DNA from 4 places in the Nonomuraea sp. K271 genome. Region 3 is predicted to be linked to each of the others. Evidence: riboswitches for the same ligand, from Rfam matches in the RefSeq annotation. Region 3 holds a riboswitch; each other region holds the start of a gene.
What was found. Region 3 has a riboswitch for cyclic di-AMP ahead of GUY59_RS27050 (hypothetical protein). Riboswitches for the same ligand answer to the same signal wherever they lie in the genome.
Positions count from the first base shown of each region.

Region 1: another riboswitch for cyclic di-AMP. It lies ahead of GUY59_RS16260 (C40 family peptidase); the one in region 3 lies ahead of GUY59_RS27050 (hypothetical protein).
Region 2: another riboswitch for cyclic di-AMP. It lies ahead of GUY59_RS25045 (coiled-coil domain-containing protein); the one in region 3 lies ahead of GUY59_RS27050 (hypothetical protein).
Region 4: another riboswitch for cyclic di-AMP. It lies ahead of GUY59_RS50825 (C40 family peptidase); the one in region 3 lies ahead of GUY59_RS27050 (hypothetical protein).

Region 1 is NZ_JAAAHR010000039.1:39,200-44,841, reverse strand. It holds gene GUY59_RS16270 (ATP-binding cassette domain-containing protein) at 1-309, shown strand, start outside; gene GUY59_RS50725 (ABC transporter ATP-binding protein) at 306-2,084, shown strand; gene GUY59_RS16260 (C40 family peptidase) at 2,144-2,830, opposite strand; cyclic di-AMP (ydaO/yuaA leader) riboswitch at 2,843-2,979, opposite strand; gene GUY59_RS16255 (Gfo/Idh/MocA family protein) at 3,095-4,048, opposite strand; gene GUY59_RS16250 (aldo/keto reductase) at 4,068-4,889, opposite strand; gene GUY59_RS16245 (hypothetical protein) at 4,987-5,642, shown strand, end outside.
Region 2 is NZ_JAAAHR010000076.1:32,373-38,014, reverse strand. It holds gene GUY59_RS25055 (DeoR/GlpR family DNA-binding transcription regulator) at 55-834, shown strand; gene galT (galactose-1-phosphate uridylyltransferase) at 831-1,913, shown strand; cyclic di-AMP (ydaO/yuaA leader) riboswitch at 1,980-2,122, shown strand; gene GUY59_RS25045 (coiled-coil domain-containing protein) at 2,128-3,081, shown strand; gene GUY59_RS25040 (response regulator) at 3,094-3,777, opposite strand; gene GUY59_RS25035 (sensor histidine kinase) at 3,774-5,003, opposite strand; gene GUY59_RS25030 (hypothetical protein) at 5,206-5,642, shown strand, end outside.
Region 3 is NZ_JAAAHR010000088.1:23,727-29,368, forward strand. It holds gene GUY59_RS27040 (winged helix-turn-helix transcriptional regulator) at 34-384, shown strand; gene GUY59_RS27045 (alpha/beta fold hydrolase) at 400-1,245, opposite strand; gene GUY59_RS27050 (hypothetical protein) at 1,284-1,811, opposite strand; cyclic di-AMP (ydaO/yuaA leader) riboswitch at 1,984-2,120, opposite strand; gene GUY59_RS27055 (DUF5302 domain-containing protein) at 2,284-2,484, opposite strand; gene GUY59_RS27060 (class I SAM-dependent methyltransferase) at 2,558-3,127, opposite strand; gene GUY59_RS27065 (rod shape-determining protein) at 3,251-4,246, shown strand; gene GUY59_RS27070 (VOC family protein) at 4,285-4,797, shown strand; gene GUY59_RS27075 (ABC transporter permease) at 4,883-5,642, opposite strand, start outside.
Region 4 is NZ_JAAAHR010000075.1:26,217-31,858, reverse strand. It holds gene GUY59_RS24825 (histone-like nucleoid-structuring protein Lsr2) at 20-352, opposite strand; gene GUY59_RS24820 (RDD family protein) at 868-1,356, opposite strand; gene GUY59_RS50830 (RDD family protein) at 1,467-2,930, opposite strand; gene GUY59_RS24810 (amino-acid N-acetyltransferase) at 3,016-3,585, opposite strand; cyclic di-AMP (ydaO/yuaA leader) riboswitch at 3,854-3,997, shown strand; gene GUY59_RS50825 (C40 family peptidase) at 4,091-5,047, shown strand; gene GUY59_RS51430 (hypothetical protein) at 5,076-5,201, opposite strand.

The DNA of each region.
Region 1 (5,642 bases), on a different contig from region 3:
GCGCTGGCCAGGGCGGTGTACGCCCTCGACGCGGGCCGGCGCATCCTGATCGTCGACGAGCCCACCGCCCACCTGGACGCGCGGGCCGAGCAGGAGGTGTTCGAGCGGCTGCTGGAGCGTACGCGCGGGCGCACCCTGGTGCTCATCTCGCACCGTTTCGCCACCGTACGCCGGGCGGACCGCATCGTCGTCCTCGACGGCGGCGCCATAGCCGAGCAGGGCGGCCACGCCGAGCTGCTGGCGATGGGCGGCCGTTACGCGCGCTGGCACCGCCTCCAGACCGCCCTGACCGCGGGGACGAGCCGGTGACCGCGACCCTGCGCACGCTGGTGGGGCTGGCCTGGCGCACCGACCGGCGGGCCTTTCTCACCCTGACCGTCTTCCTCGCCCTCGGCGCCGTCAGCCACGGCATGGTCGGCGTCTTCCTGCGCGCGCTCACCGACGCCGCCACCGCGGGCGACGGCGTGCGGGCCTCGTGGTGGGGCCTGGCCGCAGGGGCCGCGCTGGCCACGGGCGTGGCGCTCGGCCGCGCGGAGCTGACGCTGATGGAGGAGCTGGGGGAGCGCATGGGCCTTGCCGTGCAGGAGGAGATCCTCACCCTCTCCTCAGGTGTGCCCACCATCGAGCATCTGGAGCGGCCCGCGTACCTGGACAGGCTGGCCACGTTGCGTGAGGAGAGCCGGCAGCTGTACTTCGCGGTGTGGGCGCTCGCGCTGGTCGGCGAGCACGCCGTGCAGATCGGGCTCGGCGTCGTGCTCGTGGCCGCCGTGCATCCGCTGCTCACGCTGCTGCTGGGCGGAGCCGTGCTGCCGTCGCTGCTGGTACGCGGCCGCGCGGCCCGCCACGTCGACGCGGCCGTCGAGCGCACCGCCGAGACGGCCAGGCTGGAGGAGCACCTGTCCGAGTCCGTTACCACGCCGGGGACGGCCAAGGAGGTACGGCTCGCCCGCGCCGCGCCCGCCCTGGAGGCGATGGCGGCGCAGCGGTGGGAGGAGGTGTCGGCGGGGTTGTCGCGGGCCAGGCTCCGCGCCGCGCTGCTCACGTTCGCCGGGTCCGGCACGTTCCTCGCCGGGTACGTGTCAGCGCTCGGCTGCACGGCGTGGCTGGCCGCCCGGGGGCAGGCCACGGCCGGCGACGTGGTCCTGGTCGCCACGGTCGGGGTGCAGTTCGTCACCCAGGCCTCACGGCTGGCCTTCCACGTGGGGTCGGTGGCCGCCGGCCTGCGCGCCGCCGGGCGCCTCGCCTGGCTGCGCGCCTACGCCCGGACCCGTAGGCCCCCCGCGGACGAGGCCGGAGGGGCCGAGCTGCCCGGAAGCCTCAGCTACGGCATCACGCTGCGGGACGTGTCGTTCACCTACCCCGGCACCATGAAGCCTGTGCTGCGCGGGATCGACCTCCGCCTGCCCGCCGGCGCGACCGTCGCGCTGGTCGGATCGCCGGGCTCGGGCAAGACCACGCTGGCCAAGCTGCTGTGCGGCCTGTACCAGCCCACGGGCGGGGAGATCCTGCTGGACGGAGTCCCGCTCCGCGACGTGCCCCCGGGGCGCTGGCGGCGCCGGATCAGCGCCGTGTTCCAGGACTGGGTGCCGTTCGAGCTCACCGCCGCGGAGACCGTCGGCATCGGTGACCTGCCCCGCATGGGCGACCGCGCCGCCGTGGACCGGGCGCTGGGGTGGGCCGGCGCCACGGAGGTGGTGGCCGGGCTGCCGGAAGGCCTGGGCACCGAGCTGGGCGACAGCTTCGCGGGTGGAGTGAAGTTGTCCGGCGGACAGTGGCAGAGGCTGGCGCTGGCGCGCGCCTCGATGCGGGAGGAGCCGCTGCTGCTCGTGCTCGACGAGCCGACCGCCTCCTTGGACGCGCCCGCGGAGAGCGCGCTCTTCGCCCGGTACGCGCAGGCCGCCCGCCGCCACCGTGCGGCCATCACCCTCCTGATCACCCACCGCTTCCCGACGGTGCGCGTGGCCGACCTGATCGTGGTGCTGGAGGCCGGGCGGATCGCCGAGCAGGGGAGCCACGACGAGCTCATGGCCCTTCACGGCCGCTACGCCGGGCTGCACGCGGTTCAGCGGGACGGCGAGGGCTGACCGGACGCGCGAGAGCGCGCGTCCATGCCGGACGCGCGCTCGTACGCGGGGGGCCGGGATCAGGCGGCGTACTCGGGGTAGCCGTAGCCGACGACCTCGGAGGTCGGACGGGTACGCTCCTCGACCTTGCCGTTGCCGGTGTTGCCTTCGATCGTGGAGATGGTGCCGTCGCCGTTGTCCTTCACGACGAAGCCGACGTGCTGGATGTCGCTGATGTCCTTGCCGCCGTCCCAGGAGAAGAACACCACGGCGCCAGGCTTGGCCTCGGTGCCGAAGCGGTCGTTGGCGGCGAACCACTTGGCGTGGGCGACGGTGTAGGCGTCCCAGCCGACCTGCGGACGGGCGCCGGTCTGCTCACCGACCCAGGAGACGAACATCGAGCACCAGGCGGCGTTCAGGTAGGCGGCCGGCTCGCCCCCGTCACGGGCGACGGTCTCGGCGGCGCGCTGCGAGTTGGCGTACCACTGCTGGTACGGGGTGCCGCCACCGGCGGCGTTCTCGGAGACGCCGACCTGGGACTTGGCGAAGTCCAGAACCTGGGAGGCGGTCACATTGACCTTGGTCTCCTCGGCCGCGCGCTTCTTGGACTCGGTGACCGGCGAGACGGCGGCCGGCCTGTCGCCGGGAGGGGTGTCGGCGTTGGCGGCGGCGACGTTCACGCCGAAGGCCGAGGCGAGGACGGTGGCGCCGAGTGCGGCGCGGGCGATGGTGCGCTTGGGGACAGCGGTAAGTCGGAACGTGGCCATCGAGGGGATAACTCCTTGCTTCCATGCCGCTTACCGGGTTAGCTGACGGGTTCGGGCGTGGAAGCTGCCCTACGGCACCAAGGTGCCGATTCACCCCAAAGGACGTGGGTCCCCGGTTCCGCGTGATGCGGATTCAGCGGTCACAGGACGATCCTGTGATCTTGTTGCGATGGTCAGACATAGCCGGACAAACCGGACGTATGCCTTGAGATGCCCCATAAGGTAATACATGAGGCAAGAGGATTACAACTACATAAAGCCCAGCTAGGCGATTTGCCTGCGAGCGTCGGCCAGAAGCCCGAGCATGGCAAGGGATTCGTCAAGGGGCATGATCGAGGATTCGGTCCTGCCCTCGGCCGTGGCGGCGCGGACCTCGCGGAGCTCACCGGCGTAACCGTTGTCGGCCGGATCGAGCACATGCTCCTCCGGCTCCATGGAGGGCCCGGTGAGGACGATCCGCTCGGGCGCCCAGAACGGCGCATGGATGTCCGCCCGCATCTGCGTACCTACAACGCAGGCCTGGTTCGGGTAATTCCCCAGCAAGGAGGTCTCCACGAAAGCCCTTCTGCCGCCGGGATAGAGCAACATCCCGGCCGCCTCCGCGTCAACTCCGTTCGGCGCCAGCGAGCCCGTGACGCGCAGGCCGGTGGGCATGCCGAGCAGCAGCTGGGCCAGGCCGAACGGGTAGACGCCCAGGTCGAGCAGCGCGCCGCCGCCCAGCTCCGGGGCCCACAGCCGGTGCGCCGGGTCGTAGGGCATGGCGAAGCCGAAACTGGCCTGCACGGAGCGGATCTCCCCGAAGCGCGAGTCGGTGGCGATGAGCCTGATCAGCGGGTTGAACCGCATCCACATGGCTTCCATGAGGAACACGCCGGCCTCGCGCGCCATGCGTACCATCTTCTCGGCGTCGCCCACGGTCGCGGCCAGCGGCTTCTCGCACAACACGGACTTGCCCGCGGCGATGGCGGCCTGCGCGACCCGCAGGTGCTCGGTGTGCGGCGTCGCCACGTAGATCGCGTCGACCGCCGGGTGGGCGCACAGCCGCTCATAGGAGCCGTACGCCGACTCCGCGCCCAGCGCGGCGGCCAGGGCCCGCGCCCGTTCCGGATTCCGGGAGCCGACGGCGCCCACCCGCATCCCGGGCTCCGCCACGATCGCCGCCCCGACGGTCCGCGCGATGACGCCCGTCGCCGCTATGCCCCATGTGAAATCGCGCACGCGGACGATGCTAGACGCATCAGATCACGTTGAACGTGTCAGGATCACCACCGTAGCGAAGGCCCCTGTTCAGCGCGCCGACGGCGGCCATGCTCTCCGGATCGAGGATGAAGTCGAACACGTCGATGTTCTCCGCGATCCGCGACGGCGTCACCGACTTCGGGATGACGACGTTGCCGAGCTGCAGGTGCCACCGGAGCACGATCTGCGCGGGCGTCTTGCCGTGCTTGTCCGCCAGCAGCGCCAGCGCCGGATCCTCCAGCAGCCCCCGGCCCTGGCCGAGCGGGCTCCACGCCTCCGTGAGGACGCCGTTGGCCTCGTGGAAGGCCCGCGTCTCCCGCTGCTGGAAGTAGGGATGGAGCTCGATCTGGTTGATGGAGGGCACGATGTCGGTCTCGTTCATCAGCCGGGTGAGCATGCCCGCCGTGAAATTGGACACGCCGATGGCCTTGGCCCGCCCGTCACGGTGGATCTTCTCGATCGCCTTCCACGCCTGGACGTACTTGTCCTGCTTCGGCACCGGCCAATGGATGAGATAGAGATCGACGTAGTCGAGCCCCAGCCGGGCCAGGCTCTCGTCGAAGGCCTCCTCCGCGCGGGCGTGGTCGGCGTTGGCCAGCTTGGTGGTGACGAACACCTTCTCGCGGCGCAGGCCGGACGCGCGCACGGCACGCCCCACGCCCTCCTCGTTCCCGTAGGCGGCGGCGGTGTCGATGTGCCGGTAGCCGGCCCGCAGCGCCGTCGCCACCACCTGCTCGGCCTCGTCGGCGGGGACCTGCCAGACGCCGAAGCCGAGTTGCGGGATCTGGACGCCGTCGGTGTTGAGCATGAGCGAGTTCATGGGTCCCATTGTTCACGTACCGTTTCTGGCCGCTTAAGGCGGCCGGGCTAGCTTGAAGCGGTCGTGAACGCGCCATCACCCGGCTGGGAGGACTGGAGTGGTCGAACAGGCGTCGGCCTGGGTGGAGTCCCCGCTCCAGATGCTGTGCGCCGTCGAGGCCCACCACGCCGGGCTCCTCGGGCCCGCCACGGCCGTCGTGCCGCGGGCGGGGCTTCGCCCGCTGAAGGCGACCCGCCGGGAGCTGCGCGCGCTCGGGCTGCCCGACGGGCTCGAACTCGCGGAACCGCGCGACGCCATGCCGAGGCGCGTGCACGCCGTCGGCGACGCCTTCTCCGGCAAGGTCCAGCTGCGCTGGCTCACCTCCGGCACCGGGCTCACCTCGGGACGCATCGTCATCGTCGACGACGGGCTGGCCACGCTGCGGCTGCTGGAACTGCTGGCCGCCGGGCCCCGGCGGCCGCTGCTGCGGGCCCGCGCCAAGCCCACCGCGCCGCGCTCCGCGCTCGGCCTGGCGGCCGCCCTGCGGCTGCGCGTGAGCGACGTCTCCGTCTTCACCGCGCTGCCCGTGGCCGACGACCTGGCCGCCGCCGTCCGCCGTACCGGCGTCGATCTCGTACGCCACGACTTCGCCTGGCTGCGCGCCCAGCCGCCCAGCACGCAGGGGCCGGCCGAGCGCACGGTCGTGCTCGGCACCTCGCTCGTCAGGAACGGCCTCGTGCACCGCGACCACTATCTGCGCTGGCTGACCGAGCT
Region 2 (5,642 bases), on a different contig from region 3:
ATTCCCCAACAGCGTCGTGTCATAATTTGGTGGAATCTGTTGGAAGGAGCGGGCGTGCTCGCACAGCAGCGTCAGCAGACGATCCTCGAACGTGTGCGCAGCAACGGCGGCGTCCGGGTCGCCGACCTCGTACGCGAGCTGGGCGTCTCCGACATGACCATCCGCCGTGACCTTGAAGTGCTGGCCGAACGCGGCCTGCTGGAGAAGGTGCACGGCGGGGCGACCGCCCTCGGTCCAGGATCGACCGAGGAGCCGGGCTTCACCGCGAAGTCCGCCCGCCAGCAGCAGGAGAAGGAGGCCATCGCGCGGCACGCGGCCAGGTGGGTCCGCCCCGGCACCGCCGTGGCGTTGTCAGCGGGCACCACCATATGGGCGCTGGCCCACCACCTCATCGGCGTCCCCGAACTGACCGTGATCACCAACTCGATCCCCGTCGCCGAGGTCTTCCACCGCAACCCGCGCGCCGACCGCACCGTCGTGCTGACGGGAGGCGTGCGTACGCCGTCCGACGCGCTGGTCGGCCCGGTGGCCGTGGCCGCGATCCGCCGCCTGCACGTGGACACGCTCTTCCTCGGCGTGCACGGGATGAGCGTGCGGGCCGGGTTCACCACGCCGAACCTGCTGGAGTCGGAGACCGACAGGGAGCTCGTGGCGGCCGCGCACCGGCTGGTCGTCCCGGCCGACAGCACCAAGTGGAACACGGTGGGCATCAGCACCATCGCCGAACTGAGCGAGGCGGACGTGGTCATCACCGACGCGGGGTTGCCCGAGGACGCACGCACGCAGCTGGCCGAGCGGGCCGGAGAACTGATCATCGCGGAGGGCACGCATTGAAGCGCACCGTCACCCAACTCGCCGACGGCCGGGAGCTGATCTACTTCGACCAGCGCGACGACGCCGATCGGAGCGCGATCGACCGGCGTCCGCTGGAGCCCCGGCCGGTGGCGTCCGAGCTGCGCTACGATCCGCTGACCGAGGAGTGGATCGCGATGGCCGGGCACCGGCAGACGCGGACGTTCCTGCCGGCGGGCACGTCCGCCGAGTGCCCGTTGTGCCCGTCGTCGGACGCGCGGTCGACGGAGATCCCGGCGTACGACTATGACGTGGTGGTGTTCGAAAACCGCTTCCCGTCCTTCTCCACCAATTTTGGGACTTATCACGATGTTGGCGGGCTGAGCGACGTCCGTCCGGGGGTCGGGCGCTGCGAGGTGGTGTGCTTCACCTCCGACCACTCGTCCTCCTTCTCCAAGCTCTCTGACGCGCAGGTACGGCTCGTCATGGAGGCCTGGGCCGACCGTACGGCCGAGTTGTCCGCGGTCGAGGGCGTGGAGCAGGTGTTCTGTTTCGAGAACCGGGGCGAGGAGATCGGCATCACGCTGGCCCACCCGCACGGCCAGATCTACGCGTACCCGTACGTCACGCCCAGGACGAAGCTCCAGCTCGGCGCGGCGGCCCGCCATCAGGGGCCGGGCAACCTGTTCGCCGACGTGCTGGCCGCCGAGCGTGCCGCCGGGACGCGGGTGATCGCCGACAACGAGGCATGGACGGCGTTCGTGCCGGCGGCCGCGCGCTGGCCGTTCGAGGTGCACGTTTATCCGCACCGGCAGGTGCCCGACCTGGCCGCACTCACGGAGGAGGAACATGCGGCGTTCGCCCCGCTCTACACCACGGTGCTGCAAGCCTTTGACGGGTTGTTCGGCGGTGTGACGCCCTACATCTCGGCCTGGCACCAAGCTCCGGTGCGGCGGGACCGCGAGCTCGCGTACCTGCATCTGGAGCTTTTCAGCATCCGGCGGGCGCCGAACAAGCTCAAGTATCTGGCTGGCTCGGAGTCCGCGATGGGCGCGTTCGTCAACGACGTGATGCCGGAGGAGGCCGCCCGTATGCTCCGGTCACGGATCGATCAAGAATAGATTTCTACTTAAGGTCGCATGACTCGTGATCTACCACTAATATCCCCTTATGTACCGGCCGTAACAGCCGTTGCACCGCCTAATCCTGGGCGAGTTGCCCGGGAGCCGGGGACCCATCGCACTTGGGGTGAATCCACTTCGGTGGTAGGGAAACGCAGCTCCCTTACCCGAACCCGTCAGCTAACCCGGCCGGCAGAGGGAGAGGAACACCTACGTGGCGGCTTCGTCCCCCGCGAGTCTTGCCATCGGTCTCATCGCCGCCGCAGCCGTCGCCGTCTCGGCGGCCCCGGCGTCCGCGGCGCCCAAACCCAAGGAGTCGGAGCTGCGGGCCCAGCTCAAGCAGCTCAACAACAAGGTCGACAAGCTGATCGAGGCGTACAACCTCAAGCGGGTCGAGCTGGCCAAGGCACAGAAGTCCGCCAAGGCGGCCAAGGCCCGGCTGGCCACCGCCGAGGAGGCGCTCACGACGGCCGAGAAGCGGGTCGCCGAGATCGCCCGGCTGCGCTACCAGAACGGCACTTCCAGCGTTCCCGCGTTCATGCTGCCCGAGAACAGCGGCGGCGCGGCCGTGCTCAACCAGGTCACCGCCGAGCAGCAGGCGTTCGTGCAGGGCGTGGCCAGGACACGCGACCAGAAGAAGAAGGCCGCCGTGCAGGCCGCCGAGCTCGCCGTCAAGATCCGCAAGGACGCCTCCGAGGTGGCCGGCCGGCGCGACGAGGCCGAGGACGTCATCGACGACATCGAGAAGAAGCTGCAGGACCTGGTGCCGTTCGGCACGAACCGCAGGCCGGACGGCGGCTGGGCGCCCGAACTGCCGTCCGGCTCCGACAACATCACCCCGCGCACGCGGCTGATGAAGGAGCAGATCGACAAGAACTTCGCGCTGCCCTTCACCGTCGGCTGCTTCCGCTCCGGCTCAGGAGGCGAGCACCCGCTGGGCAGGGCCTGCGATTTCATGATGAGCACGGGCGGCTCGATGCCCTCCGCCGCCAACACCGCCCTGGGCGATCGCATCGCGGAGTGGGCCATCAAGAACAAGAGCAAGCTGGGCGTCAAGTACGTCATCTGGAAACAGCGCATCAACCACGGATCGGGCTGGAGCACGATGTCCGACCGCGGCAGCATCACCGAGAACCACTACGACCACGTGCACATCTCCATGAACTGAACGGGCTCTGTGTCATCGTGGCCGCGGGTCGACGAGCCCGCCGTCGTAGGCGGCGATGACGAGTTGCGCCCGGTCGCGGGCCTGCAGTTTCGCCAGGAGCCTGCCGATGTGGGTCTTGACCGTGCCGACGGTGAGATGCAGATGCCCGGCGATCTCGGAGTTGGACATCCCCCTGCCGACGAGGGTGAGCACCTCGCACTCGCGCTGGGTGATGTGGCCGAGGTCTCGCGTGGCCGGAGCGGGATGGGCACGTCGCAGGAAGTCGGCGATGAGCCGGCGGGTCACGGTCGGCGCCAGCAGCGCTTCGCCGGCGGCGACGACCCGGATGGCGGCCAGCAGCTCGGTCGCCGTGGCGTGCTTGAGCAGGAAACCGCTCGCCCCCGCGCGTAGCGACGCGTGGACGTAGTCGTCCTGGTCGAACGTGGTGAGGATCAGCACGCGCGTGCCGCTGCCGGCCGGGTCGGCGCAGATCCGCCTGGTCGCCTCGATGCCGTCCATGCCGGGCATGCGGATATCCATGAGGACGACGTCCGGGCGGTGCCGGCGGGCCAGCAGGACGGCTTCGGCACCGCTGCCCGCCTCGCCCACGGTGGTCAGCCCCGGTGTGGTGTCGATGAGCACCTTGAAGCTGTCGCGCACCAGGATTTGGTCCTCGGCGAGCAGCACCCTGATCGGCCTAGGGGCGTCGGCGCTCATGCCGGCCGGCCGTCCCGGTCGTAGGGCAGGCGGGCCGCCACGCGGAACCCGCCGTCAGGGCGTGCCCCCGCGCTGAACGTGCCTCCGTACGTCTTCGCGCGTTCACGCATGCCCACAAGGCCGTGGCCGCCGTGACCAGGCCGCCGGCCCTGGCGGGCACCATGGCGGGCACCGTGGCGGGGGCCGTGGCGGGGGCCGTCGTCGACGACCTCGATCGCGGCTTCCCGCTCGTCGACGACGACGGTGACCGAGCAGCGCGTGGGCCCCGCGTGGGTGACGACGTTGGTCAGGGCCTGCTGCACGATCCGGTAGACCGACACCGCGACCGCGGGAGGCGGCGTGGCCTCCCCGCGGACGGTCAGGTCGACCTCGACCCCGGCCGAGCGGGCCTGCGCGGCCAGCTCGGGCAGGTCGGCCATGCCGGGAACGAGCACGTGCGCCTGCTGGGGGTCGCCGTCGGAGCGCAGCAGGTCGAGCACCCGGTGGATCTCGGTGAGTGTGCTCCGGCTGGTCTGTTCGATGACGGACAACGCGGCGCGCACCTCCTGCGGGCGGGCTTCGGCGACATGGTTGGCGACGGTGGCCTTGACGGCGATCACGCTCATGCTGTGGCCGATGATGTCGTGCAGTTCCCTGGCGATGCGCCTGCGCTCCTCCCCCACCGCGGCCTCGGCGAGGTGGCGGACGAGCCGAGCGGTCGTGTCGCGCTTCCAGCGTACGGCCGTCCCCAGCGCCCAGGCGGCCGTCAGCAGCACCCCGATCACGCCGATCTCGACCGGCCAGTGAGGTGGCAGCTCGCTCGGCGTGGCCACCGGCGAGAGGCCGGGCAGCACCTGGGCGTAGAAGATCAGGATAGTGATCACCGCGGCGGACAGGCAGGCCGCCCAGCCCGCCACCGCCCACGCGACCGAGGCGGTGGAGGCCACGACGTACAGCACGAGCACGGTCGGCAGGAACGACACCGAGAGCGCGCCCGCCGCGCCGGCGCCGGCCACGACCGTCAGTGCGCCCGCGGCGCACCCGGCGGCGAGCATGGACCGCGGCAGCCGCCGCCGGAGCGCGACGGGAAAGCTCACGACCGCCGCGACCGGCCAGGCCGTCCAGGCGGGCCATGACGGCGACGGCCCCGGAGGATCGACGAAGGCGTAGCCGACGAGCAGCGCCACCATGACCGCCGCCGCCGCGTCGGCAACGCCCTTCCGGCGGAGCTGCCGAGCCCATTTCATGCCGTGACGTTATCTCCTCACCGGCTCGCCCGGCATCTGACCACGGTAGGACGGCCGCGTCCGTCCGGGGTCGTACCTGTCTCCTGCTCGCCGCCGCAAGATGTGACCTGGGCCCGACGCGCGCCCGCCGCACCGCCCGCCACCATGCTGATGCGCCCGGCTTTCCGGGCCGCACCGACACCGACACGACGGGCAGGAACGCATGAAGAACGAGCTTCGCCGGCGGATCACGCGATGGCGGCGGGCAGCCAAGGAGCGGCGGGCCGCCAACGCCACCGCCAACCTGGGCCGGCAACCGGCCTTCCCCGGACGATGGGTGAGCGCCGTCGCGCTGATCGCCGGCCCCACCCTGCTCATGACCGGGATTCTGCTGCGCTCACGGTTCCACTTCTTCTTCCCTGACCAGCTCGCCGCCTACACCCGGCACCCGGAGCTCGTCACCGCCGCCTATGCCAGCTTCGCCTGCGGCGTCATCCTGCTGTGCCCGGCGGTCATGACGCTGGCGCACAGGATCGCCGCCACCAGGCCGCTGTGGGGGCTGTGGGGCGGATGCCTGGTGATCGCCGGGCTGTTCACCCGGACCTTCCAGTACGGCACCGACCACCTGGCCTTCCACCTGACCGACGCCCTGGGCCTGCC
Region 3 (5,642 bases):
ATACTGGTTACTTCATCGTGCTATACGTACCTTGTGGATACCGGCGATGCCTTCGACCCGAACTGTCCGACGCGGGTGGTTCTCGACCGGATCGGCGACAAATGGTCGGCGCTCGTGCTGCTCTGCCTCGCCGACGGGCCCATGCGCTTCACCCGGCTGCGCTCGCGCATCGGCGGCGTCACGCCCAAGGTGCTGACGCAGACCTTGCGGACCATGGAGCAGGACGGGCTCATCACCCGCGAGGTGTTCGCGGAGGTGCCACCGCGGGTGGAGTATGCGCTGACCGACCTCGGAAGCTCCCTGCACGCCCCGATCTCGGCGGTGGTCGCGTGGGCCGAGACCCACGTGGCCGAGATCCTCCGGCACAGGGAAAGGTCCGCGTAGGCGGGCGGCCGGGCGTCAGGCGGTGGTCAGCTTGGTGATCTCGCGGGCGATCTCCGGCCAGAGCGGTTCGGGCAGGTCGTGGCCCATGCCCGGATAGGTCACCAGCCGGGCGCCGGGGATGGCCGCCGCCGTGGCCCTTCCGCCCTCGACCGGGATAAGCGGGTCGGCCTCCCCGTGCAGCACCAGCGCCGGCATCGTCAGGCTCGCCAGCAGGTCGGTGCGGTCGCCCGAGGCCATGATCGCGGCGAGCTGCCGGCCCTTGCCCGCCGGGTCGAAGCACCGGTCGAACGCGCACCCGGCCTTCTGCACGATTTTCTCCCGGTCCATCGGGTAGCCGGGCGAGCCGATCACCGCGTACGTCTCCAGCGACTGCTCCATGACGGCCGCGCGGTCGGCGGCGGAACGGGCGGTCAGGGCGGCGAACGCGGACTCCGTCGGCGGCGCGACCGTGGGACCGGGCGTCGACATGATGGAGGTCAGGGTCAGCACCCGCGCCGGATGCCGGATGGCCAGGCTCTGGGCGATCATTCCACCCATGGAGACGCCGGCCACGTGCGCGGCCGGCCAGCCGATGGCGTCCATGAGACCCGCGGCGTCGTCGGCCAGGTCGTCCAGCAGGTACGCCGAAGGCGCCCCCGTCGTGGGAGCGCCCTGGTCGTGGAAATGGGTCGACAGGCCCGCGTCGCGGTTGTCGAACCGTACGACGTGGTGGCCCTGCTCCGCCAGGAGCTCGCAGAGCCCGTCGTCCCAGTGGATGAGCTGCGCGCCGAGCCCCATGATGAGGAGCAAGGGCCGGCCGTCGGGGGAACCGATGCTTTCGTAGGCGATCTCGATGCCGTTCGCGGCTGCGCGGAGGGTCACGGTGGCCAGAATGTCATTCTGGCGCCGGGTTCGTAAAGTCAGCCCCGCCGGGCGTAGGCACCGGTCGAGAAGGGCACCGGCCGCCCCTTCTTGCCCGGGCCGTCACCCCATTTGGTGATGACGTACTCGATCTCGATGTGTCCCTTGCCGCCGTTGCCGTCGATCACCAGCGAGTCGCGGTTGAAGGTGCCGCCGGTCAGGTCGGCGAACGTCTTGGCGTCGAGATCCAGCATGATGCCGCGGCTGGACGGCTCCCCCGGCCCTCTGTCACCGACGAAGAAGGGCATCTTCTTGCCCTTGTAGATCACGTACCCCTCGGTGAGCAGCGGCCAGCTGGGGCTGGCGGCCATGCCCTTCTGCATCGGCTTGCCGCTGGCCGGCAGGCCGGTGTCGCCGGCCCGGCCCGAGCCGTCGTCCCAGAAGTACGACGCCGTGGTCGAGCCCTTGAACAGGGCCTTCTCCTCGGCGCCTGGATCGGCGTGCGCAGCGGTGCAGACGACGCTCATCGAGCTGACGGTGGAGGCGGTGAGCAGGGCAAGGGAACGCAGACCAAAACGGGAAGCCATGAAAATGTGAAGTCCTTCGCGAGGGGACGAGGGAAGTCACGCCGGCAGGAAGGCACGGCGCGGCACGCCCGAGCGACTACATCGGGCGAGGGGAAATCTCAGGGAAGGAGGGCCGCTCAGACGGCGGCCGGCACTACGCGTTTCAGGGGTACGACGCGGTGATACATGCGATATGTCCTCTCCATCACACCTACCGGGTTAGCTGACGGGTTCGGGCGTGGAGATGCCCTACCGGCACGCGGCCGGATTCACCCCAGTGAGGGTGGGTCCCCGGTTCCCGACCGAGTCGGGATTCGGCGCCAGCCGGAGGCCCTCTCTTGGGTAAGGGCCAGGTCACCGGCTGGTAATGGCGGCAACTCTAGCAGCGAATCGGACATACGCAAATGATTCGCCATCAACCGGGCAAAGATCTACCTAGCGCGGGAATACGAAAGGGGGTACGGCATGCCGTACCCCCTCAGTTCCCTCCGGCTCAGCCGCCGCTCTTGCGCCTGAACGATCTCTTACTCGCAGCCGGGCCGTGCGTCCCGTGAATCTTCGATGGGTCGACGCCCCTGCCACCAGCGCCGGAGCCCGCGTGCTGGTTGCGCTTGCGCTCCAGCGCTTCGCGGAACTTGCGCTTCATCTCGTCCTCGGGAGTTTCGCTGACTTCCGGCTCCGGTGATTCCGCCATGAGGACCTCCATGGTGTTGGGGACAACCACAGCTTCGCACGACGTCGCTTTCGACGCGAAACCGACTCTCCCGTCACCTGTCGCGAGTGAACGCCAGCAGCCGGAACACCGGGTCGGGCCCGTCGCGCCCCTGCCCATGACCCACGAACGTGGCCTCGCCGCCCTGCCGCAGGCCGTGCCGCGCCGCCTCCGCCACGACCAGCTCCGCCCCGTCGGCCGGACGTCCCCGCCTTCCGCCCTCGTGGGCGGCGCGCTTGTCGACCGTCGTGACGTACACGCCGCCGGGCCGCACCACGCGCGCGGCCTCGGCGATCACCGGGCGGGCGTCGTCGAGCAGGTGCAGCAGCCAGATCGTGGTGACCGCGTCGACCGACCCGTCGCCTACGGGCAGCAGGAAGCCGTCACCCAGCACCACGGGCACGCGCCCCGCGGCCACCCCCGCCATGCCGGCGGAGGCGTCCACACCGAGCACCCGCAGCCCGCGCCGGGCCAGCTCCCCGCTCACCAGCCCGGTGCCGCACGCGACGTCGAGCAGCGTGCCCCCGGGCACCAGGCCCCGCACGGCGCCCGCCGCGGCCTCCGCCCGCGGCAGCCCGCCACGGGTCTCGTCGTAATGCGCGGCCTCGCGGTCGTAGTCGAGCACGAACGAAGGGTACGCCGCCGGGTAAAAGGTGACCATTCGGTTCCTGGTGTTGTGTTGGAACGACCCAGGAAATACACCCCGCATGTTGGTCGACGCCCCGGATGCCACGATGGACGTGCCGCGATGAACGTGCTCGGTCATGACCTGGCGATGGATCTGGGTGCCGCGAGCACCCGCGTCTACGTCAAGGGCAAGGGCATCGTGCTCGACGAGCCGTCCGCCGTCATGCTCGACAGCCGCACGGGCCGGGTCGTCGGGTTCGGCGCCGAGGCCGCCCAGGGCACGCGGGGAGAGACCCGCTGGCCGGTCAGCGGTGGCCTGCCGGTCGACGACGATCTCGCCCGGCATCTGATCAGGTATTTCCTGCGCAAGGTGCACGGGCATCCCTTCTCCAGGCCGCGCGTCGTGCTCGCCCTGCCGGACAACTCCACCCCGATCGAACGGGCGGCGCTGCGCGACATCGCGTTCGAGGCGGAGGCCAGGGGAATCCTGCTGATCCCGCACGCGCTGGCGGCGGCGCTCGGCGTCGGCCTGCCGGTCAAGGACTGCGCCGGGCGCATGGTGATCGACATCGGGCGTGACTCCACCAGGATCGCCGTGCTCTCCCACGGAGACGTCATGGCGGCCACCACCGTTCCCGGCGGCGGCGAAGGCATGAACCGGGCCATCATCCGCCAGGTCGAACGCGACCACGGCCTGCAACTCGACCACGAGGAGGCCGAGTCGGCCAAGCGACGGGCGGGCACCGCGTGGAAGCCGCTGTACCGGCAGGTCACGGTGCGCGGACGCGAGAGCGGCACTGGGCACGAACGTACGGTGCCGCTTCCCGTCCAGCGAATCTACGAGGCGACCAGGCAGCCGATCGAGTCCATCGTGCGGGCCACCGTCGGCACCGTGGAGCAGTGCCCGCCCGAGATCTCCGTGGACCTCGCCGACCGCGGCGCGGTGGTGGTGGGCGGAGGCGCGCTGCTGCGCGGGCTCGGCCGGCGGTTGCGGGCGGCGCTGGGCATACCGGTGAGCAGGGCGGAGCGGCCGCTGGAATCCGTGGCGCTCGGGCTCGGCCGCTGCGCCGAGAACCTGGGGCTGATCTCCAGGCTCCGCGGCGGTGACCCACCCTGAAGGACACGGCGGCCCGGCGGCGCGAAGGAGGACGGTTCATGACCGTGCACGGCATCGACCACGTCGGGGTGACGGTGCCCGACCTCGACGAGGCGACGAAGTTCTTCGGGCGCGCGTTCGGGGCCGAGGTGCTCTACGACACCCTGCCCAAGGAACGGGGACCGAAGCAAGGATGGGCGGTCGAGCGGCGGTTGGGGGTGCCGCAGGGGACGGTCGAGGTGGCGGTGCGCATGCTGCGGTTGCCCAGCGGACCCGGGATCGAGCTGTTCGAGTTCGGCGGGCCGCGCCAGGCCGACCCGGTCCTCATGTGCGATCTGGGATGGCAGCACGTCGCCCTCTACGTGGACGACGTGGACGCGGCGGTCCAGCAGGTGATCGAGGCCGGCGGGTCGCCGATGGGCGAGCCGGTGCCCCTGCCGGGGCCGGAGTCGGGCCGGCGCAACCGGTTCGTCCACTGCCGTACGCCCTGGGGCAGCGTGGTGGAGCTGGTCAGCTACCCGGACGCGCAGCCGTACGAGGAGGACACCGTACTGCGCCGCTGGCGCCCCTGACACCGGACGCCCGGCCCCGCCCCGATCGTCCGGCGCCTTGGCCGCGTCGCGCCCGGACGGGCGAGGCCCTGGCGGGGCCCGTGGTTCACGGGGTGGAGAGGGCTTCCGTCGGGGACAACCGGGAGGCGCGGACTGCCGGGTAGAGGCCGGCCACGGCGCCGATGAGCAGGGTGGCCACCAGCCCGCCCACCGTGGCCCAGGCCGGCACCACGGACGGCCAGCCGCTGTAGAACGCGTACCCCATGGTGACGCCCATGCCGAGCAGGATCCCCCCGCTCCCGCCCATCGCGGACAGCAGCAGCGACTCGGACAGGAACTGGCTGCGGATCTGCCCGCGGGTGGCGCCCAGGGATCGCCGCAGGCCGATCTCCGCGCGGCGTTCGAGCACCGAGATGACCATGGTGTTGGCCACGCCGACGCCCCCGACGAGCAGGGCGACCGCGCCCACTCCGAGCAGGAGGTTGGCGAACGCCTGGCTGGTCGCCTGCTTGGCGGCCAGCGCGTCGGACGGGCGCGAGACGTCCACCTCGTTCGGCGCCTCGGGGTTGGCCGTGCCTGCCAGCACCTGCCGTACCGACTCCAGCTTGGCCTCTTCCGAGCGCGTGTAGAGCGTGGTCGGATGTCCGTCGAAGCCCAGCCGTGACTCCGCCACCGGCCAGCCGACCAACACTCCGTTGTCCAGGTCGGTGGCGAGCGCCACCGGGTGGAGGATGCCGACGACCGTGAACCGCGCGCCGCCCACGATGATCTGGACGTCCGGTCCCGCCGCGCCGATGCCGAGCCGCTGGGCGGTGACGGAGCCGAGCACGGCGGCCGGGTATCGTTCGGTGGCCGCGTTCAGCCAC
Region 4 (5,642 bases), on a different contig from region 3:
GGTCGAGCAGCCGGCTCTCCTAGTGAGCCTGCTCGTACTTCTCGACGACGGTGGAGGCGATGCGGCCTCGCTCGCTGACGGGCAGGCCGTGGGCCTTGGCCCACTGCCGGATCTCCGAGCTCTTCTCGCGGCTCATCGCGCGGTTGCCGCCGCGGCCACGCCGACGCGTGGTGACGGCACCGGCCCTGCGCGCGTGCTGCACGAAAGGCGTGAGCGCGTCCCTCAGCTTCTTCGCGTTAAGGTCGCTGAGGTCAATCTCATAGGAGGAGCCGTCAATAGCGAAGCTGACCGTCTCATTGGCCTCGCCCCCATCGAGGTCATCGATGAGAATCTCCTGGATCTGCTTGGCCATCTACGCAATCCTTTCGCGGAGCATTGTTTCATTCGCCAGCCCAAACATATACCCGGAAAGGCGTGGAGACAATTCAGCGCTACGGGGATTCGGCTGACTGGCCGATCAGTTCTCGCCCTCGGGCTGATCCTCACGGTTTCGCCTGCCGCCGACGGCCTCCGCCCGGACCAACTTCACGACGCCAAAGACGAAGGCGCCGCCCACCACCACCGGGGGGATGAGCGCTGACAATACGTCTGTAAGGGCTTCCATTCGTCCTCGCCTCCACGGCTGACGGGGTTTCGGGGCGCATTAAGCGCGCGGAGCGCCCCTTGGGGGAGCACTGCGGCCCCTCATGGTGCGCAAGGCGACAACCGCCCGCACCCGACCATAGCGGCACACACATGCCCTGCGTGTCGCAGGGAGACCTACATCCGGCAACCCGGACGCCCCATAGCCTAATGCCAGTCTCTCCAGGCTCCTTACCGGATCATGCCAAAATTTTGCGAAAAGACATCTGTGCAGGTACGGATGCCTCAGCGAAGATCTTTAACCACGTGCGTTCCCGCGAGCCTGTCATGCGGGCCGCGCTCCAGCGGCTTGTCGATCAGGATGAGCATACCGATCCCGAACAGCAGCATTCCCGCCACCAGATTGACCACCGGAATGCCCATCAGCATGACCGGACCCGGATAGAGCAGGGAACGTTTGAGCAGAGCACGGGCCCGAACACCCGGTGGCGACAGGCGGATCCGCATGATCGCCTGACCGAACGTACGCCCGTACCGCCAATGCGCCCACCAGTCGTAACCCGTATAACACAGCCCCGCGAGCGCCCACGCGAACACTCCGGGCAGCCGGCCGCCGAACGCGTCCATCATGCCGACAGTCCGGAAGACAGCCCATAGCGCAATGAACAGAATGTAATAAAGGATGCCGAAGACGAGTGCTTCAATGATCCGGGCGGCCAGCCGTTCCCACCATTCCGCGGGCACCGCGTCCGCCCACGGCGGCGTTCCGGCCATAACCCTCACCTCGCGTCTTCGACGGCTCAGGAGCCCTACATTCCGCACCTACCCTCACATACAAAACAGAGGCCGACGGGAAGCCGGCCCCTGTTTCGCGGTTCGAGCGATTACTTGATCTTGACCACCACGGAGTTCGCGAACTTGTCCGCGAACGTCTGCTGCAGCGGCTTGTCCCAGAGCATCGAGGCGCCGTTCAGGCCGCAGACGACGGCCGCCAGCAGGGTGCCGAACGGCAGGAAGTAGAGGATGTAGGCACCCCAGGTCACGCCGGCCCGCTTGATGGCGGCGTCGCCCGGCAGGCCGCCAGGAGGCATCATCTGCCCCACCGGCACGACCTTGATCCCCATGATCATCTTGCCGACCGTCTGGCCCTTCATCTTGTGCATGAGGAAGTCGTAACCGACGTAGACGGCGGTCAGGAGGATCGCCAGCACGATGTTGAGCGCGAACGAGCCGAACAGCCCCGAGGTGGCGCCGCTGGTCGAGTCGTAGCTCACCAGGAAGAGCGCCGTGAGGAGAAGAGACAGCACGACCATCACGATGCCGAACAGGACACCGTCGACGATCCGCGCCACCAGACGCTGCCACCACTCCGCCAGCGGGGCGGGGGCTCCCGGCGGTTGCACGCCGACCGGGCCGTAGCCCGGCTGGCCGTAGGGGGCCTGGCCGTAACCGGCCTGCTGCGGCTGCCCGTAGGCCTGGCCGTACTGCTGCTGGTCGTAGCCGCCCTGCTGGCCGTAACCGGGCTGGGCGTAACCGGGCTGGGACTGCTGGCCGTAGCCCTGCTGCCCGTAACCCTGCTGACCGTACTGCTGCTGGCCGTAGCCGGGCTGGGACTGCGACTGCTGACCGTACTGGGGTTGCTGGCCGTAGCCCTGCTGGTCGTAACCCTGCTGGCCCGACTGCGGCTGTTGGCCGTAGCCCTGCTGGTCGTAACCCTGCTGACCCGACTGCGGCTGCTGGCCGTACTGCTGCTGGCCGTACTGCTGCTGGTCGTACTGCTGCTGGTCGTAACCCTGCTGGCCGTAGCCCTGCTGGCCCGACTGCGGCTGCTGGCCGTAGCCCTGCTGGTCGTAACCCTGCTGGCCCGACTGCGGCTGCTGACCGTACTGGTTCTGGTCGTAACCCTGCTGGCCGGACTGCGACTGCTGGCCGTAGCCCTGCTGCTGACCGTAGTCGGGCTGGGACTGCGGCTGCTGACCGTACTGGGGTTGCTGGCCGTAGGCCGGTTGAGAGGGAGCCTGCTGGCCGTAGCCCTGCTGCTGGCCGTAGTCGGGCTGGGACTGCGACTGCTGGCCATATTGGGGTTGCTGGCCGTAGCCCTGCTGCTGGCCATATTGGGGTTGCTGACCGTAGCCCTGCTGCTGACCGTACTGGGGTTGCTGGCCGTACCCCTGCTGCTGACCGTGGGGGGGCTGCTGGCCGTAGGCGTCGTCCGCTCGGTAGCCGACCACGGTGACGTCGGGGTCGGGCTCGCTGGGGTGGCGGCCCGGGTTCTGCTGGCCGTAGTGGGGAGGCGCAGAGTTCTCGCCGGATTCGTCCTGTGGGTACGGCGGCTGTCCGGTGCTCACCGTGTCACCTCGCTTCGAGTGCGCGCGTGGCACATGTCAGGACACATGCCTGTGCTGCCCAACGTATCGACATAGGTATCAACAATCACCTTTCCGTGTGGTCAAGGTCCGCGTCACCCGACGTCAGATGGAGCAGCATGCGGGTGTTGCCCAGGGTGTTCGGCTTGACGTGTTCCAGGTCGAGGAACTCCGCTACACCCTCGTCATACGAGGCCAGCAGCTCGGCGTAGACCTCGGGGGAGACTGGTGTGCCCTGGATGCGGCGGAAACCGTGCCTCGCGAAGAAGTCGACCTCAAAAGTAAGACAGAATACACGCTGCAGACCAAGATCTTTTGCCTGCTGGATCAGCGCCGAGACGATCCGGTGGCCGACCCCCATGCCTCGGCATTCGGGATCGACGGCCACCGTGCGGACCTCCGCGAGGTCCTCCCAGAGCACGTGGAGCGCCCCGCAGCCGACGACCTGACCGCCGCGCTCGGCCACCCAGAACTCCTGCACGTCTTCGTACAGCGTCACCGTGGCCTTCTTCAGGAGCCGCGGGCCCGCGCCCGCATAGGCGTCGACCAGGCGCCTGACCCCCCGCACGTCAGGCGTGCGAGCACGCCGGACCACCACCGCGGTCTCGGGCACAGTCAGTTCGGCCACCTGCTCCATGGCTCTCCAGAGTACAGATGTCATTACGGCTCGGACCTAACTCGCATGTCTCCGCCCATCCTGTTACAACTCGTGGCCGAGCGAGCACGACGTCGCGCCCGGGCCTCGTCTGGGAGGAAGCACCACATACGTCCCCACCGGCACGACTGCCACCGAGATCCCCTTGTGACACTTCGGTTGCGAAACCTCTACAGAGTTGGCAGTTCTGGTTGAGCAGGAACCCGGAGTGCATTAGTGTCCAGCGACGATGATCCCCGCGTGTCGCGCGCGGGGAGGCACGCTCAATTCCCCTTCAGGGAAGCCGGGGACCCGCCGGTGGCGACCGCCATCACGGGGTGAATCCGAGTTTTTCGGTAGGGCTGCTCCGGCCCGAACCCGTCAGCTAACCCGGTAGGCGTCTATGAGAGGAGCATGGTTGGTGAAGCGCACGCTCGACCGTGGGAGGAAGTCGCCGGGCAGGCACGCCGGCCCTCCGCGACGCCCCCGGTCGCGCCACCGCCTCGGTGTGGCAAGTCTCACAATCGCCGCGCTGCTGCTGTCGGTTCCCACCGGCCCTGCCTTCGCCGACCCCAAGCCCTCGCTCAAGGACCTCGCCTCGCGGGTCGAGAAGATGCACACCGAGATCGAGACGCTCACCGAGCAGTTCAACGGCCAGCGGGAGAAGCTGAAAACGGCCAAGAAGGCCGCCGAGGCCGCGCGTAAGACGCTGGCGGCCAGTGAGGCGGACCTGTCGGCCAAGCGCGCCAAGGCCGCCCTGCTCGCCCAGAACGCCTACATCACGGGCGGGCTGAGCCGGGCGCTGGCGTTCACCTCCTCCGAGAACCCCGACAACTTCCTCGACAGCGCCGCGACCACGTTCGCCATCGAGCAGCGGCAGGGCGAGGAGCTCAACCAGCTCATCAAGGCCATGAAGGCCGCCGAGCGCGCCAGGGCGGGCGCCAAGTCGCGCATCACCGAGGTCGAAAAGATCGTCAAGGATCTCGACGCCAAGCGCGGCAAGATCAGCAAGCTGGTCGCCAAGGTCGAGAGCAACCTGTTCAGGCGGGCGCTGGGCGAGGCCGGCCGTCCCGGCACGCGCGCCACCCGCGTCAACCTGCCGATCGCCGGCAGCGGCAAGGCCGCGCAGGCGGCACGGTGGGCGCTCACACAGCAGCTCAAGCCGTACGTCTGGGGCGCCGAGGGTCCCGGCTCCTATGACTGCTCCGGCCTGGTGATGGCGGCCTATCAGCGGGTGGGCATCTCGCTGCCGCACTACACCGGCAACCAGTGGACGGCCGGCCGGCACATCTCACGCGACGAGATGCGCCCTGGTGATCTGGTGTTCTTCTACAGCGACCTGCATCACGTGGGCATCTATCTCGGCGGCGGCATGATGGTGCACGCTCCTCGGACGGGTGATGTGGTGCGGATCGCGTCGATCGAACGGCGGCCGTTCGCGGGTGCGGTGCGCATCGCCGACTGAAAGCCCCTGGCCCGGCGGCGGGCGCCCGCTAGATCAGCTGGCGGCGTGCCGCCCATGCCACGGCCTCGATCGCGGTGGCGACGCCGATGCGGTCGCAGATGCCGCGCAACCTCCGGCGTACGGTGCGGCCGCTGATGTCCAGGTGTCTCCCCACTCGATCAACCGTGACTCCTCTGGCGAGTTCCGCCAGTAACGCCAGATCCGCATGGCTCAGCTCAACGCCTTCAGTGAGCACTTCCATCGGGAGCCCTCCCCCCAACAGCAGGCCTGGACCCCTCTTAGCCAGGCCACAGCCGCTCCTCGCAGACGGTAAACGCATCATGGAAAGGTCGTCAAGCACACAATCGCCGCCCTTGACCAGCGCAGTTGACATGATTCGCCGTACATGGCCGGGTCGCGTGGGCCGGCACGTTCCGCCGCGCCACGCACCATGCGCCCGCCGTTTCCGTCACGCTCGATCCGGTGCCGACCGGCCCGGTTTTTGATCCCTCCGCCGGCGGGTTTCTGCATGATCCATACGACGCGCAGCCGCTCTCCACCACGGGCTGCGGCACGCGGCGACCCGTTATTTCCGGACCCGGCCGGTGGCCGCCGC